4 regions of the Kitasatospora sp. NPDC094019 genome follow, and region 1 is predicted to be linked to each of the others. Evidence: riboswitches for the same ligand, from Rfam matches in the RefSeq annotation. Region 1 holds a riboswitch; each other region holds the start of a gene.
The links. A riboswitch is a leader RNA that binds a small molecule or an ion and turns the genes downstream of it on or off. The one in region 1 is predicted to bind cyclic di-AMP.
Positions count from the first base shown of each region.

Region 1 (4,047 bases):
TCACGTTCCAGCCGGAGCTGGTGATGCGCGGTTCCACCGGGGCACGCGCGCGCTGAGGACAGGACGAGGGGCCCGGGAGCGACGATCCGCTCCCGGGCCCCTCGGTGTTCGCGCCCGGCCCTCCCGGACGGCGGGCCGGTCCTGGCCCGCCCCCGGATGCCGGGTCGGTGCCTGCCGCTCAGCCTTCCTGGACGGTGGGCCGGTCCTGGGCGGTCCGGTGACCGTCGGCGGCGTCACCGGTACGGGCCCCGGTGCGTCGGCCCCGCTCCAGGAAGTCGCGGAGGATCAGTTCGACGGCGTCCTGCGGGTTCTTGGTGCCGGACAGCATCATCACGTCGATCGCGAGATTGGCGTCGAGCGAGACGGTGACCTGGGCCATGGTGACTCCTCCTCGGGTGCAGGGCAGCAGCATGCCCGCCGGAGGCGCGTTCTGACCATGGCGGTCCGGATCCGGGTCCGGACCCGTGAGTGGGCCGGCTCCGGAGAGCGGCCGTGCGGGCATGCCTCGGCCCCCGGGGAGAGGAGCGACGGCTCTCCCCGGGGGCCTCGGTGCGATCGGATCAGACCCGGCCGGCGAAGTCCGGCGCCCAGTTGGCGACGGTCTGGACCCGCACGCCCGAGCTCGGGTTGGCGGCCTCGACGTACTTGCCGTCACCGACGTAGAGCGCGACGTGGTAGACGCCGGAGTCCTGGCCGTTGTTGGACCAGAACAGCAGGTCGCCCGCCTTGAGCGAGTCCAGCGACACGTGGGTGGACGCGGCGGCCTGGTCGGCGGCGACGCGCGGGACGGAGACGCCCGCGGCGCGCAGCGCGGCCTGGGTCAGGCCGGAGCAGTCCCAGCCGCCGTTGCCGGTGCCGCCGTAGACGTACGCCTGACCGACCTTCGACTGGGCGAAGGAGACGGCGGCGGCCATGCTGCCGGTGGCGGCCGGGGCGGGGGCCGGGGTCTCGGCCTTCGCCGCGGGCTGGGCGGCGGGCTCGGCGGCGGTGCCGGAGCCGTTCTGCTGGCCCTTGCCGCGGTTGAACCAGTCGAAGCCCTGGCCGGCCTTGTCCGCGGCCGGGGCCTTCGCCTCGGCGCGGTCGCCGAGGGTCAGGTGCTGGCCCGGGTAGATGCTGTGCGGGCCCTCGGCCAGGGTGGCGCGGTTGAGCTCGTACAGCCGCTCCCAGCCGCCCTGGACGTGGTTCTTGTCGGCGATGGTGGAGAGCCAGTCGCCGGCGACCACGGTGTAGTCGGCGGAGGCGTCCTGGCCCGCCTGGCGGTGCCACTTCTGCCAGTCCTGGCCGCCGGTGGGCCGCTGGGCGGCGTCGGAGGCGGCCGGGGCCGGGTTCGCGGGCTTGGCGGCCTGCTGGCGGTCGGCGGGCTTCTCGGCCGGCTTGGCGGCCGGGGCGGGGGTCTTGGCGGTCGGCGCGGCGGTGGCCGAGGTGTCCACGGCGGGGGCGGCGCCGCCCTTGGTCAGACCGGCCTGGACCGAGCAGACCGGCCAGGCGCCGGGGCCCTGGACGGCGAGCACCTTCTCGGCGATCGCGATCTGCTGGTCCTTGCTGGCGAGGTCGGCGCGGGCGGCGAAGGAGGTGCCGCCGAACTCGGCCCAGGTGGAGTTGGTGAACTGGAGTCCGCCGTAGAAGCCGTTGCCGGTGTTGATGCTCCAGTTGCCGGTGCTCTCGCACTGGGCGACCTTGTCCCAGGTGGCGACGGAGGCGGCCGAGGCGGTCCCGGCGGTGAGGCAGGGGACGGTGAGGCCGATGCCCGCGACGCCGAGGGCGGCGATCGCGCGGCGGGTACGGCCGGACAGACGGGTGCCGTTGGTGGGCAGCATGAAGACTGGGTCCTCTCCCACGCCTGCGAGGTGAGCTGTCGGATTCGGGCCGGAGTAGCCCGGCCGCGCTGTGGACGCGGCTTCACCCCTAGCCCGGGCCCGGTCCGAGGACCGGTCCTGGGCGAACTACCTGTGGTTCCCCCGCTCCTGCCGTGATGCATTGCACTGCCAGCACGCCCGACGGCAGGACTCGGCGTCGCGGACGGGCTGGGTCCGTGTGGCCACGAACGGGGAGCACGTTAAGCAGAGCCGGCTTCAAACCGCAAACATGTGTGATGACCGTCACAGTTTACGAAAGACGTGCTGAACGGCTGTCCTTCATGATCAGAAATGACCGATTTCCGGCAACGCCCGTCATGGCCAACGCAACTGCCTATGCTTCAGAGCGTCGGCACCCCACCGACGCCGACGCAGCCGCCCGGGGGGAGGGCTACGCACCGATGGGCATCGACGAGGAGCCGGACGCCGCCCGTCCGGACGTCAGGCCACGCGGAGCACACCGCAGGGCAAAGCACCGCAGAGCGGACATCACGCCCGAACCACCCCGAACTCCCGTAAGCCGTCGCGTACTACTGCGCTGGCTGGCCGTCGGTACCGCCTTCGCGGCGGTCAGCGGGGAGGAGGTCCTGCGCCGCTCGCTGACCGGTGAGACCCGGCTGGTCACCCCGGCCGCCGTCGTCGGCCCCACCCCGTCCGGGGCGGCCGCCCCGATGGGCCGGGACGGCGGCCACGGCGCCGCCCCGCCGGACTCCGCCGCCTCCGGCACCGGACCCCCCGAGCAGCCCGCCCCCGCGCCCACCGTCGACCAGGGCGGCCGCCGCTGGTCCGACCGGACCGGCTGGGGCGGCAGTCCGCCCGGACCGCGCGCCGCCGTCCGGATCACCGACAAGGTCCTGCTCGACACCGACGCCGAGGTCGGCTCGCTGCTGGTCGAGCCGGGCGGCAGCCTCACCTTCGCCACCGACCGCACCCTCACCCTCGCCGCCGCCGGCAACGTCGAGATCCGCGGTTCCCTCGCCCTCGCCCCCGACGGCGACCGGGTCCACACCCTCCGCTTCCCCGCCGTCGACGAGAAGCGCTTCCGGGGTGACGGCATGACCGTGGTCGACACCGACGTCGGCCTCTGGGTCACCGGCGCCGGCTACCTGCGGCTGGACGGCGCGGCCAAGACCGCCTGGGTCCGCGCCGAGCGCGAGCTCAGGGCCGGCGACACCGTCGTCGACCTCGCGGCCCCGCCCGCCGGCTGGCTCCCCGGCGACGAACTGGCCGTCACCCCGACCGGCCCGCCCGATCAGGACGGCTTCGCCGCCGCCTACGACCTCGTCACCGTGCGGTCCGTCAGCGGAACCACCGTCACCCTGGAGACCCCGCTCAGGTACCCGCATCCCAGGGTCGCGGCCGGAGGGGGCGTCACCGTCGGCGCCGAACTGCTCAACCTCACCCGCAGCGTCCGGGTCGAGGGCAGCGCCAAGGGCCGCGCCCACGTCCACCTCACCAGCACCCGCCGGGCCGACGTCCGGCACGCCGCGCTGCGCTGGGTCGGGCCGCGCGCCGACACCAAGGAGACCTGGCGGGGCCCGGAGGGCACGGCGCCCGTCACCGCGCCCGTGCTCGGCCGGTACGGCCTGCACTTCCACCGGCTCGGCGACGCCTCCCGGGGCACCGTGGTCGAGGGCGTGGTCGTCCGCGACGCGGGCAGCCACGCGTTCGTGCCGCACGCCAGCCACGGCATCACCTTCCGCAGCTGCGTCAGTCACGAGACCTGGGAGGACGCCTACTGGTGGGACGGTCCGCTGGACACCCGCACTCCCCAGCAGCCCTCCGACGACATCGTCTACGAGTCCTGCGTCGCCTCCCGCACCCTGCTCGAACCCAACCCCCGGGCCTACCGGCTGACCGGCTTCAACCTCGGCGCGGGCACCGGCGGCAAGGCCCTGGACTGCGTCGCCGTCGGGGTGCAGGGTGCCACCGGCGCCTCCGGCTTCGAGTGGCCGGAGAACAGCGAGGGCGTCTGGGACTTCCAGCGCTGCCTGGCCCACAACAACCTCCAGGACGGCATCTTCGTCTGGCTCAACGCCCAGCGGCACCACGTGGTCACCGAGTTCGCCGCCTACCACAACGGTGGCTGGGGCATCGAGCACGGCGCCTACCTCAACGACTTCGACTACACCGCGAGCGTGCTGTACGGCAACGCGGGCGGGGGAGTGGCGCTGCACGCGCTCGGCCGGGA
Region 1 is NZ_JBIWIF010000007.1:16,217-20,263, reverse strand. Features, by position in the region: gene ACIQ9P_RS17320 (LacI family DNA-binding transcriptional regulator) at 1-56, shown strand, start outside; gene ACIQ9P_RS17315 (hypothetical protein) at 179-379, opposite strand; gene ACIQ9P_RS17310 (transglycosylase family protein) at 561-1,838, opposite strand; cyclic di-AMP (ydaO/yuaA leader) riboswitch at 1,825-1,990, opposite strand; gene ACIQ9P_RS17305 (hypothetical protein) at 2,258-4,047, shown strand, end outside.

Region 2 (4,047 bases), on a different contig from region 1:
CCCCGGCCACGGTGGCGAGGTCGCCGCGCAGCTGGTTGAGCTCGTCCTGGGAGAGGGCGATCTGCTGCTGGAGCGTGCCGGTCTCGTGCTGGAGCCGCTGCTGCGCCTCCTGGGCGGCGTTGAAGCGCTCCGAAGCCTGCTCGGCCTCGTCGTAGAGCTGCTCCACCTGGGCCTTGACGTCCTTGCGGTTCGCCGGGGCGTCGGGCGCGCCGGGAGCCGCCTGCGCGGTACCGCCGGTCGCCACGCCCAGCGCGGTGGTGGCCGCGGCGGTGAGCACCAGCGCCCGGGCGAGCGTGTGTGCGCCTGACAGCGGGGAACGGCGGTGCGCGGTCATACGACGTCGGCTCCGATCCTGGGCCGGGACCCGCCGCCGCACCGGACCGGTCGGCTGTCGAAGCGGGCGTCCGGTGGCAGACGTTAGCGAGTCAGGGCAACCGTTTCCAAACCCCTCCGAATCCGAATATTCAGGCACTGATCGGACATCAGAACGGTTCGCTCCCCGCAGCTCCCGAGGACCGGCCGACGACCGGGCGGCGCCCCGGGGGAAAACCGCAGGCCCGGCCTCCCCTCGGGGGAGACCGGGCCTGCCGGGAGCCTGTGGACCCTGGGGTCAGAGGCGCACGATGGTGTTGACCGGCATGTTGGACGCCGACTCGTAGCGCACCGACGCGCCCGGCTTCGGGGCGTGGATGACCTGGCCGCCGCCGACGTAGATGCCGACGTGGTGGCGGTCGCCGTAGAAGATCACCAGGTCGCCGGGCTGGGCCTGGGAGATGTCCGAGCCGATCCGGGTACCGGCGTTGGCCTGCTCCTGCGAGGTCCGCGGCAGCGACACACCCGCCTGGGCGTACGCCCAGCCGGTGAGGCCGGAGCAGTCGAAGGAGTTCGGGCCGGTGGCGCCGTAGACGTACGGGGAGCCGAGCTTGCTCTCGGCGGCGGCGATCGCGGCGGCGGCGCGCGAGCCGTTGGCGGCGGGCGCGGCGGGCTTGGCCGCGGCGGCGGGCGCCGACGCGGGCGCCGAGGCGGGCGCGCTCAGGTCGCTGCGGGTGGTGTCGCGGGTGGCGCGCTCGGCGTCGGCCTTCGCCTTGGCGACCTTGGCGGCCTCGGCCTTCGCGGCGTCCGCCTTGGCCTTGGCCTCGGCGGCGGCCTTCTCCTCGGCCGCGCGCAGGGCCTGGCGCTCCTGCTCGGTGAGCGTGTTGAGCAGCTGCTGCGCCTTCGCCAGCTTGCCCTGGACCTCGTCCTTGGAGGTCTTCAGCTGCTGGGTGGTGGACTCCAGCTCGCCGAGCTTGGCCTGGGTCTCGGTGCGGTCCTGGTCGAGCCTGCGCTGCTGCTCCTGGAGCTCCTTCAGCGCGCCGGACTGGGTGGAACCGGCCTGGTTCAGGGCGTCGGCCTGGCTGAGGAAGTTGTCCGGGCTGGCGGACAGCATCAGCTGGACGGTCTGCGATATGCCGCCGGTGCGGTACTGCTCGCCGGCGATCTCGGAGAGGCCGCCCTGGGCCTCCGTCACCACGGCCTGCTGGCGGGCGACCTTGTCCTGCAGGTCGGCGACCTGCTTCTGCAGCTCCTGCTGCTTGGCCTGGGCGCCGTTGTACTTCTCGGTCGCGACCTCGGCCTGCTCGTTGAGCTGGTCGACCTGCTCCTTGACCTGGTCCTTGGTCGGCGCGGGGTCGGCGTGGGCGCCGGACTGCGCGGAGAGGGCGACGGCAGCGGCGGCGAGACCGGTCATGATCGAGACCCGGGTGCGGCCGGCGGGCTTGGGACGACGATGGGACGCCACGAAGGCGGACTCCTTCTTCCTCATCCGCCTACCGGGTGAGCTGACGGGTTCGGGCGGAAGCGTGCCCTACGACGCCTCACCGTCCGCGCGAGCGGCCGACCTGGCGCCGATTCACCCCGGAGGAACGTGGTTCCCCGGCTCCGCTCCCCAGCGGACCCCCGACTGCTGGGTCTGGTTCGGACGGGCGCCTGAGGCCCCGCCCGGCTGCTTCGCGAACTCGGCGGTGAACCCCACCGCCACCCAGGCTGAGTGATCGACTGTGCGGGGTTCGAAGCACGACCCTAGTAACAGATCCGTGATCCGTTCAAATCCTTGTCAGAAAAAAGTCAGAAGAATACCCAAGTTCCTTTGTGAATATGACCGACCGTGATCACATCCCCACATCGGGCTGATCATTTTCCCCCGAACGGCCGAGCGCCCACTTCAAACCCCAGTGCCACCCCCGGTCGGAGGTGGCACTGGTCACAACGGCCGGAAACAGCCCTCGGGAGTGTCGTGGCGGAGCGTCAGACCCGGCGGATCGCGTTGATCGGCATGGCGTCGGCCTTCATCACCTTCACCACGTCACCGGTGTGCGGCGCGTGCACGACCATGCCGTTGCCGATGTACATGCCGACGTGGCTGCGGTCGGCGCGATAGATGATCAGATCGCCCGGCTGCGCCTCGGCGAGGGACGGCACCCGGCTACCGTAGTTGGCCTGGGCCTGCGAGGTACGCGGCAGCGAGACACCCGCCTTGGCGTAGGACCAGACCATCAGGCCGGAGCAGTCGAAGGTGTTCGGGCCGACGTCGCCCCAGCCGTAGGGGGAACCCTGCTTGCTCATCGCGTTGGCGACCGCCGACCCCGCCATACCGCTGACCTGGGGCAGGCTGGCCGGGTCGGTGCGCTCGCTGCCGCGCGAGGCGCGGTCGGACTGCTGCTGCGCCGCCTTGACGGCCGCGCGGTCGGCGGCGCTGAGCGAGTTCAGCAGCTCCTGCGCCTCCCGGAGCTTCTTGCCGACCTCGGTCTTGGACTGGTTCAGGTCCTTGGTGGTGCTGTCCAGCGAGGCCAGCACGGCCGCGGCCTCGGCCTTCTGCTGGTCGAGCCGGCGCTGCTGGTCCTGCAGCCCCTTGAGCGCCTCGGCCTGGCTGGAGCTGGCCTGCTGCACGCTGGAAGCCTTGTCCAGGTACCCGGACGGGTCGGAGGACAGCATCAGCTGGACGGACGGGTCGATGCCGCCGGTGCGGTACTGCTCGCCCGCCACCGCGGCCAGCCCCGACTGGAGCTGGGTCATCTGCTCCTGCCCGCGCGCGACCTGGTCCTGGAGCTGGTCCGACTGCTTGCGCAGCTGGTCGGCCCGCTCCTTGGCGCCGTTGTACCGTTCGGTGGCCTGTTCGGCCTCCTCGTTCAGCTGGTCGATCTGCGCCTTGACGTCGTCCTTCTTGGGCGACGGGCTAGGCGCTGCGTGAGCGGCGACCTGGGCGGAGAGTGCGACCGCGGTCGCAGCGGCGGCCGTGAGCACGGAGACCCGCGCGCGGCTCGGCTGCTTGGGACGGCGGTGGGAGGCCAAGAGGACCGGCTCCTTCTTCCAATGGACTCACCCGATGGGGTGAGAATCCGGAAAATAGGTTTGACGCCAGACCCTAGTGAAGATCCACGTTTCGCGCCACTCCCACGATTGCGTGAACCTGCCGCCCGCACCCGGACTTCACGAAACCCGCACAAGACCGCAATCCCGGCACTGACCAGCCGTCATTCCGGCCCGCTCGGCGGCCCCGAGGACTACGGACGGGCCAGCCGGTTCAGCAGCAGGACCGATGCGACGGGGCGCGCGCCCGCCTTCCGCACGCCGTCCGCCACCTCCTTGTCCGCCGAGACCACCACCACCGGACGGCCCTGCGGCTCCGCCCGGACCAGCCGGCGGATCAGCTCGTCCGCCGTCTCACCGGTCCGGCTGAACCGCACCCGCACCCCGCGCGGCGGCGCCATGATCACCGGCACGTCGAGGTCCTGGCCGTCGAACACACAGGTGACCTCCGCCTGGGTGCGCTGTGCCAGCATCGCCAGCCCGCCCAGCAGCCGGATCCGCTGCTGCTCCAGCGGCAGCGTCGGATAGCCCGTCTTGGTCACGTTGTAGCCGTCCACCACCAGATGGACCTGCGGGATCGCCAGCAACTGGTCCAGCAGCGCCGGATCGTCCTCGGCCAACCCGCGCCGCGCCACGTCGTGCGGCGAGGCCGAGCCCGGCACCACCGCCTCCACCAGGTCCGCCGGACGGATCTGGGCGACC
Region 2 is NZ_JBIWIF010000001.1:481,286-485,332, forward strand. Features, by position in the region: gene ACIQ9P_RS02225 (NlpC/P60 family protein) at 1-334, opposite strand, end outside; gene ACIQ9P_RS02230 (NlpC/P60 family protein) at 611-1,777, opposite strand; cyclic di-AMP (ydaO/yuaA leader) riboswitch at 1,788-1,940, opposite strand; gene ACIQ9P_RS02235 (NlpC/P60 family protein) at 2,284-3,327, opposite strand; gene ACIQ9P_RS02240 (NYN domain-containing protein) at 3,540-4,047, opposite strand, start outside.
Region 2: it holds a riboswitch for cyclic di-AMP, as region 1 does, so the genes downstream of both, ACIQ9P_RS02230 (NlpC/P60 family protein) here and ACIQ9P_RS17310 (transglycosylase family protein) in region 1, are expected to answer to the same signal.

Region 3 (4,047 bases), on a different contig from region 1:
TCCGACTCCGCGTCGGGGCCCTTCGCGCGTTTCCGGGTACCCCGCCCCGACGACACCTTGCCCTCGCTCCCACAACTGATTAGGTTAGGCTCACCTAACTACAAGGTCAGCTCGTCCGCCGGAGGTCCCGATCCCATGAGCCCGCACCCGCAGCACGATGCCGAGATTCCCGAGCCCACCGCCGCCGAGCGGATCGGCAGTCTGCTGACCGCCGCCTCCTCGGTGGTCCTCCGGACCGGCGGCGAGCAGCACGAACTCTCCACCCCCGTCTCGGTGCACGGCTCCCGGCTCCGGCTGCGCGCGCCGCTCGACTCCCCGGTGACCTCCGCCGCCGCCCGTGAGCAGGACGGCCTCGCCGTCGTGCTGGACCTCACGGACATCGCCCCGGTGGCCGTCCGGGACCGGGTCCGCGGCCGTCTCACCCTGGCCGGACGGCTCCACCTCGCCCACCTCGCCGACGACGGCCTCAGCGTGCACCTGCGCCTCGACGTCGCGCACGCCGTGCTCTCGACCCCGTACGGCACCACGGCGATCACCGGCGCCGACCTCGCGGCCGCCGCCCCCGACCCGCTGGCCCGCTACGAGGCCGGACTGCTCACGCACCTCGCCGACGACCACCCGGACGCGCTCGCCGTGCTCACCCGGCTGCTCGAACCGGCGCTGCTCGCCGACCGGCCCGACGTCCGCCCGCTCGCGCTCGACCGGTACGGCCTGGTGCTCCGACTGGACCACCCGCACGGCCACCGCGACGTCCGGCTGGTCTTCCTCGAACCCGCCCGCGACGCGGACGAGTTCGGCCACCGGGTGCACCAACTGCTGTCCGCCGCCGAGCAGGAGCCGGCCGTCCACCGGTCCTGAACCCGCCGCCCCGGGCCGGCCCGGACCGGCCCGGACCGGCCGCACCGCACAGACCCGCACCGCACCGCACCGGCCCGCATCGGCCCGCATCGGCCCGCATCGGCCCGCATCGGCCCGCACCGCGCCAACTGTCCTGACCCTCGATCAACTCCCCGCCCCACGCCGACGGAGAGTTGCCGAACACTCGAACCGCTCACACCCGGAACCCCGCCCCCGGACACGACGACGACCGGCCCGGCCCGCGAGAGAAGTCTCGCGGGCCGGGCCGGTCGGCAGGACGGGCGTGTCCCGCGCCCGTCGATCCGCTGAGGTGCGGCGACCACCGGTCGAGCGGTCACCCGACATGACCATCCCGGGAGGTCGTTTCGCCCCGCACCCAGCGGTGGCAGATGCTCCGACCGAAGGTCAGAGCGCGACGCCGTGCGCCCGCAGGTAGGCGATCGGGTCGATGTCCGAGCCGTACTCCGAGCCGGTGCGGATCTCGAAGTGCAGGTGCGGGCCGGTCACGTTGCCGGTCGCACCGGAGAGGCCGATCTGCTGGCCGGCGGTGACGGTCTGACCGACGGACACGCCGATCGAGGACAGGTGCGCGTACTCGGCGTACTTGCCGTCGGCGAGCTTGATCTCGACCTCGTTGCCGTACGCGCCGCCGTTGCCGGCCTTCACCACGGTGCCGGCCGCGACAGCGCGCAGCGGGGTGCCGGTGGAGGCGACGAAGTCGGCGCCGGTGTGGTGGCCGGAGGCCCACATCGAGCCGGCCACGCCGTAGGCGGTGCCGAGCTTCGGGTTGGCCAGCGGGGCGAAGAAGCCCGAGGTGGCGGCGGCCGGGGCCGGGGTGGCCGGCTTCGCGACCGGGGCGACGACGGCCTGAACGGCGGGCTTGGCAGCCGGGGCCGCCGGCTTCACGGCCGGAGCGGGCTTGGCGGGCTTGGCGGCCGGAGCGGCCGGCTTCACCGAGTCCTGCGAGGTCTGCGCCTTGGTGGCGGGCGCGGCCGGAGCGGCCGGCTTCGCGGCCTCGGCGCCGAGCGCGAGCTGCTGGCCCGGGTAGATGAGGTTGGGGTCGGCGCCGATGACCGAGCGGTTGTGCTCGAACAGCGCCTTCCAGCCACCCTCGACGTTCTTCGCGTCGGCGATCTTCGACAGGGTGTCCCCGCCGACGACCTTGTAGTCGACCGGAGCGGCCTCGGCGGCGGGAGCGGCCGGGGCCGCCTCGGCGACCGGAGCGGCGGCGGCCGGCGTGGCATCGGCGCTGGTGGCGCCGGTCCAGGTGCTGCTCCGCTGCGCGTGGCCGGCGGCCGGGGCCTCGTGCGCCTGGGCGGTGACGGTGGTCACCAGCGGGAGGGCGAAAGCGGCGCCGGTGACGGCGGTGGCGATACCGATGCGGACGGCGCGGGGCATGGCGATACGACGTGCCTGTGCGGGCATGGAAGCTGTCCTCTCCGACGCCTGCGAGGTGAGCTGTCGGGTTCGGGCTGGAGTTGCCCGGCCGCAGAGAAATGCGGCTTCACCCCAAGCCGGACCGTCAATTCGGGTCCGGCGACTTACCTGTGGGTCCCCCGCTCCTGCCGTACAGAGTTCGTTGCGTACCACCGGGCAGCGGCAGGACTAGGCGTTCCACCCGGTGGCCACCCGGGCTGACGCCGGGCGGTCGCTGAACTAAAACCCATCCGTTCGGGTGAAGCAATGTCGATCTCCGTTTTCCGGGACCAAAGTCCGGAACACCGTGACGCTCCGCATGAAAGGCATGCACAGTACGCACACAATCCATTCACTGCGCGCACGTGATCCGCCACCCTCCGCCGAAGTCGTGACCGGTCCGCACACGATCACTCACGGAACGGACATCCCCGACACACCCCCGGTGACCCTTGTCACGTCACCCCCGGGAGCCTCACCATGGGCCGTGACCACCACCGATGCAGCCCCCCTGCGCCTGGGCACCGCGCAGGGCCGCTGGGTACTTCTGGCGACGGTGCTCGGCTCCAGCATGGCGATGCTCGACGGGACCGTCGTGAACGTCGCACTGCCCCGGATCGGCACCGATCTGGGCGCCCGACTCGACGCCCTGCAATGGACGCTCAACGCCTATCTGCTCACCCTGGCGGGCCTGATCCTGCTCGGCGGCGCGCTCGGCGACCGGTACGGGCGGCGCCGGGTCTTCCTCCTGGGCGTGGTCTGGTTCGCCGCCGCGTCCGCGGCCTGCGCCGCCGCGCCGACCATCGAGGTACTGATCGCGGCCCGCGCCGTTCAGGGCATCGGCGGGGCGCTGCTGACCCCGGGCTCGCTGGCGATGCTCCAGGCGGTGTTCCATCCGGACGACCGCTCGGCGGCGGTCGGCCTCTGGTCCGGCTTCGGCGGTGTGTCGGCGGCGGTCGGCCCGTTCCTCGGCGGCTGGCTGGTGGACGGCCCGGGCTGGCGCTGGATCTTCCTGCTGAACCTGCCGCTGGCCGCGATGGTGGTCCTGGTGACCGCCCGACACGTCCCGGAGAGCCGGGACGAGACCTCCACCGGTCGCTTCGACGTGCTCGGCGCGGTGCTGGCCGCCCTGGCGCTCGGCTCGATCACCTACGCGCTGACCGCCGCCGGGAGCGGCCTCTCCCCCGCGGTCTGGGTCACCGGCACGGCCGGGCTCCTGCTCGGCGCCGCCTTCGTCGTGGTCGAGCGCCGCACCCCGGAGCCGATGCTGCCGCTGGGCCTGTTCTCCTCCCGGCTGTTCACCGCCGTCAACCTGGTCACCCTCGCCGTGTACGCGGCGTTCAGCGGGGTCTTCTTCCTCCTGGTCGTCCAGCTGCAGATCGTCTCCGGCTTCTCCCCGCTGGTCTCCGGACTCGCCCTGGTGCCGATCACCGTGATCATGCTGGCGCTCTCCGCCCGGGCGGGCCGGCTCGGCAAGCGGATCGGCCCGCGGCTGCCGCTCACCGTGGGCCCGCTGCTGTGCGCGGTCGGCGTGCTGCTGATGCTGCGGATCGGGCCCGACGCCTCCTACTGGACGGACGTACTGCCCGCCGTCGCGGTGATGGGGAGCGGGATGGTGCTGCTGGTCGCACCGCTGACGGCGACCGTGCTGGCGGCGGTCGAGGTGCGGCACGCGGGCATCGCGAGCGGGGTCAACAACGCCGCGGCCCGGGCAGCGGGTCTGCTGGCGGTCGCCGCGCTGCCCTCGCTGGCCGGTCTGAGCGGTGACGCCTA
Region 3 is NZ_JBIWIF010000016.1:37,443-41,489, reverse strand. Features, by position in the region: gene ACIQ9P_RS29475 (DUF2470 domain-containing protein) at 136-858, shown strand; gene ACIQ9P_RS29470 (peptidoglycan DD-metalloendopeptidase family protein) at 1,264-2,283, opposite strand; cyclic di-AMP (ydaO/yuaA leader) riboswitch at 2,287-2,450, opposite strand; gene ACIQ9P_RS29465 (MFS transporter) at 2,762-4,047, shown strand, end outside.
Region 3: it holds a riboswitch for cyclic di-AMP, as region 1 does, so the genes downstream of both, ACIQ9P_RS29470 (peptidoglycan DD-metalloendopeptidase family protein) here and ACIQ9P_RS17310 (transglycosylase family protein) in region 1, are expected to answer to the same signal.

Region 4 (4,047 bases), 220 kb from region 1:
ACCAGGAGCAGGAGATCGGCGTGCGCTGCATCGCCCTGGCCGTCCCCGGCGCGCCGACCCCGACGGCGCTGTCCGTCTCCGGCCCGGAGGCCCGGATCAGGGCGCTGGAGGAGCAGGCCGGCGCGGCGTCGCTGGTGCCGGTGATGCACGGGATCGCGACCCGGCTGGGCCGGGTGCTGGCTCCCTGACGATCCGTCGGCGCGGCGACGCGCCCGGACGTTCACCCGTTCGAGCCACCCGTGGAGCCGTCCGAGGGCGGGTTGCCCGGCCCCGGCGGACCGGTCGGCGACGCTGGTCCGGACGCGGCCCGCGACGGCGCGGGTGTGCCGGACACGAAGGGCAGGGTGAGCGGCGATGACCCGCAGCGGTTCCGTTCGAGGACTTCTCGGCAGGTCGTTGGTGGCGGGGTGCGCGGTGGCGGTACTGGCCGCCGGGCAGGCCGGGGCGGTCTGCCCGGACGACAAGGCGCCCGCGCCCGGGACGAGTGCCCCGGCGCCGGGGGCCGGCGACCCCGGCGCCGCGGAGCCGGGCACGAACGCCGACCCGGCCGCGGCGGCCAAGCACTCGGACTCCGACCTCTACGTCGTCCGGATCGACCCGGACCCGGCCGCGCCCGGCGGCAGCACCGTCCTGCACGCCTTCATCGGCAACCTCGGGCCCGACCGGACCGCCTCACCGTTCACCGTCGTGGTCACCCTGCCCGAAGGGGTGACGGCCGAGGGGCCGTTCTTCCCGGAGAACTGCTACGAGTTCCAGAACGGCCACCGGGTGCGCTGTACCTTCCCGGCCGGTCTGCCGAAGTTCCGCAGCGCGACGGCGCTGATCCCGCTGCGGCTCTCCGGCGACGTCCCGCTCGGCGAGCTGACGGGCGGCTACGTCGCGGTGCGCGGCGACGACGACCGGAACGAGGCGAACAACCGGCAGCCGTTCGCGATCGAGGTCGTCGAGACCACCGGTCCGAGGCCGATCGTCTGACCGTCGGCCCCGGACCGGTGGCTGCTTCTAGCGGTACACCCGGACGTAGTCCGCCGCGAAGGTGATCGGCGTGGTGCCCGAGGGCGCGGGGTGGTAGTTCCCCGCGCTCAGGGACAGGTTGAGGATCGGGTACGCCGTCCAGCCGGCGCCGACGCCCTTGCCGTCCGAGAACACCTTGGTGCCGTTGATGTACCAGTCGACCGAGGTGGCACCGTAGTGGGTGCCGACGGTGACCCAGCCGTCCTTCGCGATCGCCTTGGCGTCGGTGACGTACAGGTGGCCCGGGTTGATGTGGTTGGTCAGCTCCAGCAGGTTCGGGTTGTCGCTGTGGTACTCGAAGGAGTCGATCTCCCCGTGGGTACCGCTGGTGCTGTTCCACGTCCACAGCGCCGGCCAGGCGCCGGTGCCGGCCGGGAGCTTGACCCGGGTCTCGATGTAGTCGCCGGTCTTCACCTTGAAGCCCTCACCGGAGTACTCGGTGGTGAGCAGCCCGGTGTCCCATGCCTGCTTGCCGTTCTCCAGCGTGTGCGCGCTCGGCCTGGCGGTGAAGGTGGCGACGCCGCCGGAGACGGCGACGTTGTTCTTGTTCAGCCAGTCGAGCTTGTTGTCGTTCGGGTTGTGGTCGCCGTAGTGGTAGGAGCTGCTCCGGTCGGCGGTCCAGCGGGAGCCGAGGGCGAGGCTGTCGAAGTCGTCCGACCAGGTGAGCTTCTTGCCCGCGACCGGGGCACCCGTGCTGGGGGTGGTCGGGGTCGGCGTGGGGGTCGGCGTGGGAGTGGGGGTCGGTGTGGTGGCGGAGACGACGAGCTGGCGGGAGGGCAGGTTGTGCCAGCCGCCGCCACTGTCCTGCCAGAAGCCGAACTGGGTGTAGGTGCCGGCCGCCAGCGTTCGGGTACCGGTGGTGATCGACAGGCCGCCGGGGCAGACCTGGACGTTGCTCCTGCTGCCGGGGAAGTCGAGGTTGCGCCCGGCCGCGTCCCGGACGCCGACGCCGACCGTCCTCGCGGTGAAGCAGGACGAGGAGTGCAGCGTGAGCGAGGCCGCCGCGGCCTTGCCGGCGACCATGGTGGCCGGGCCGAGCTTGTCCTGGGTGACGGTCGGCAGGGCGGCGGCCTGGGCACCGGTCACGGCGGGGAGGCCGAGCAGTCCGGCACCGGTGACGGCGAGCGCCCCGGCGGCGGCGAGGGCGGCGGTGCGACCCCGGTGGGAGGGACGGGCGTGGCGGGCGGCCGGACGCCGGGCGCGGAGGCCCGGGTTCCGGGCAGGCCGAGGGGGCTGCGGGGAGGCAGTGGGCATGGCAGTGGTCCTCTGCGACGCCTGCGAGGTGAGCTGTCGGGTTCGGGCTGAGGTTGCCCGGCCGTCCGGAGAGCGGCTTCACCCCTAGCCGCGGCACACACGCGCACGGATGCGCGCACGGCCGGGCACTGACCTGGGTCCCCCGCTCCCGTCCGCTGTGGTGCTCGACTGCCGGCCGGCGGGTGGACGGGACTCGGCGTCCCGGCGGCGGGGCTCCGCTGTGGCGGAAGCACCTGCAGGCTAGGCAGGCCGTCCGCGCACGGACAACCTTCCCGGGGCGGTTGTCACGCAGCTCACACCGCCGCCCCGCGCCCCCGGGCGGCGGGTCCGGGTGGCCGGGGTGGCGGGTCCGGCGGGGAAATCGCGCCACGGAGGCGGGGGCGTCGGATAGGTTGGAGATCCATCCGCGCCCGGACCCGTCCGGGTCGCAGCGAGCACCACGACAGCACGTCCAGAGACGAGGAGACCCGCCCCACCATGACCGCGTCCCTGCCCGCCTTCGCCGGCCGTACCTTCCTGTTCCGGGTCGACAACGGCGCGGCCTTCCGCAACGCGTACTCGGCCGACGGCAAGCGGCTGCGCTGGGAGGGCCTCGGCGAGTCGGCGGGCCAGTGGGAGGACGTCTCCCTGCACGTCGCCGAGGTCGGCCCGCAGCTCTACTTCGTCAGCTGGACCGAGGTCAGCGGCATCACCGTGAGCCACGTCATGGACCTGACCCGGATGACGGTCCGCGCGTTCTGGACGTACGAGGGCGAGGGCGGCCGGGTCGGCGAGCTGCACACCGGCACCCTGGAGCAGGTGGCCTGATCGCACGGAAGCCCGCCCGGGTCCGCGAAGCCCGGCCGGTCGCCCATGGGGCCCGGCCGGGCTTCCGTGCGATCAGGCCGAGGGGCTCGCGGCCGGGACCGTCAGCCGCTGGGAGATCCACTCCAGTGAGGAGGGGAGCAGCTTGCTCCAGGTCTCGAAGTTGTGGCCGCCGGTCTCCAGCATGCTGTAGGAGACCTTCATCGGGCTGCGCGTGGCGGCCACGAACGCCTCGGTCTCGCGCCGGTAGTTGCCGTCGCCCTCCCGGGTGCCGGCCAGCAGCACCGAGACCGCGGGCTGCGGCAGGTTCTTGAGACGCCACATCAGGTCGGCCTCGTTGCGGCGCTGTTCGCTGCCGCCGAACAGGTCGCCGGTGCTCGGGTCGTCGGCCGCCTGGTAGTAGCCGGAGAGCGAGACGGCGGTCGGGAACACCTCGGGGTGGCGCATCGCCAGCTTGAGGGCGCAGTACCCGCCGGTGGAGTTGCCCATGAACGCCCAGGCCCGGGGGTCGGCGGAGACCCGGTAGGTCGCCTGGATCGCCGAGGGCACGTCCTTGGTGAAGTACGTCTCGGACTGCGCGGCGCCCGGGATGTCCTCGCACTCGGTGTCCCGGGGCAGCGCGGGCGAGGGGGTCACCAGCACCAGCACCGTGGGCTGCATCCGCCCCTCCTGGAGCAGCTTCAGCGCCGCGCCCGGGTAGTTGAGCCGGGTGACGAGGTTCTTGGCGATGCCCGGGAAGCCGGTGCTGACGACCAGGACCGGGAACTGCTTCTGCTCGTTCCCGGGCTGGAAGTACTGCGGCGGCAGGTAGACGTACCCCTCGGTGGAGAGGCGGGTGGTGGCGCCGTCGATCCGGACCTCGCGGATCTCGCCGGACTTGTCGCGGTCGCGGCCGAGCGCCCCGCCGCCCTGCACCTCGGCGTGGCCGATGGTCTCGACCCGCAGCCGGCCGGAGGCGTCCACCTTGTTGTGGAT
Region 4 is NZ_JBIWIF010000007.1:237,472-241,518, forward strand. Features, by position in the region: gene ACIQ9P_RS18240 (IclR family transcriptional regulator) at 1-188, shown strand, start outside; gene ACIQ9P_RS18245 (hypothetical protein) at 355-975, shown strand; gene ACIQ9P_RS18250 (family 16 glycosylhydrolase) at 1,003-2,268, opposite strand; cyclic di-AMP (ydaO/yuaA leader) riboswitch at 2,272-2,441, opposite strand; gene ACIQ9P_RS18255 (MoaF-related domain-containing protein) at 2,746-3,075, shown strand; gene ACIQ9P_RS18260 (alpha/beta hydrolase) at 3,148-4,047, opposite strand, start outside.
Region 4: it holds a riboswitch for cyclic di-AMP, as region 1 does, so the genes downstream of both, ACIQ9P_RS18250 (family 16 glycosylhydrolase) here and ACIQ9P_RS17310 (transglycosylase family protein) in region 1, are expected to answer to the same signal.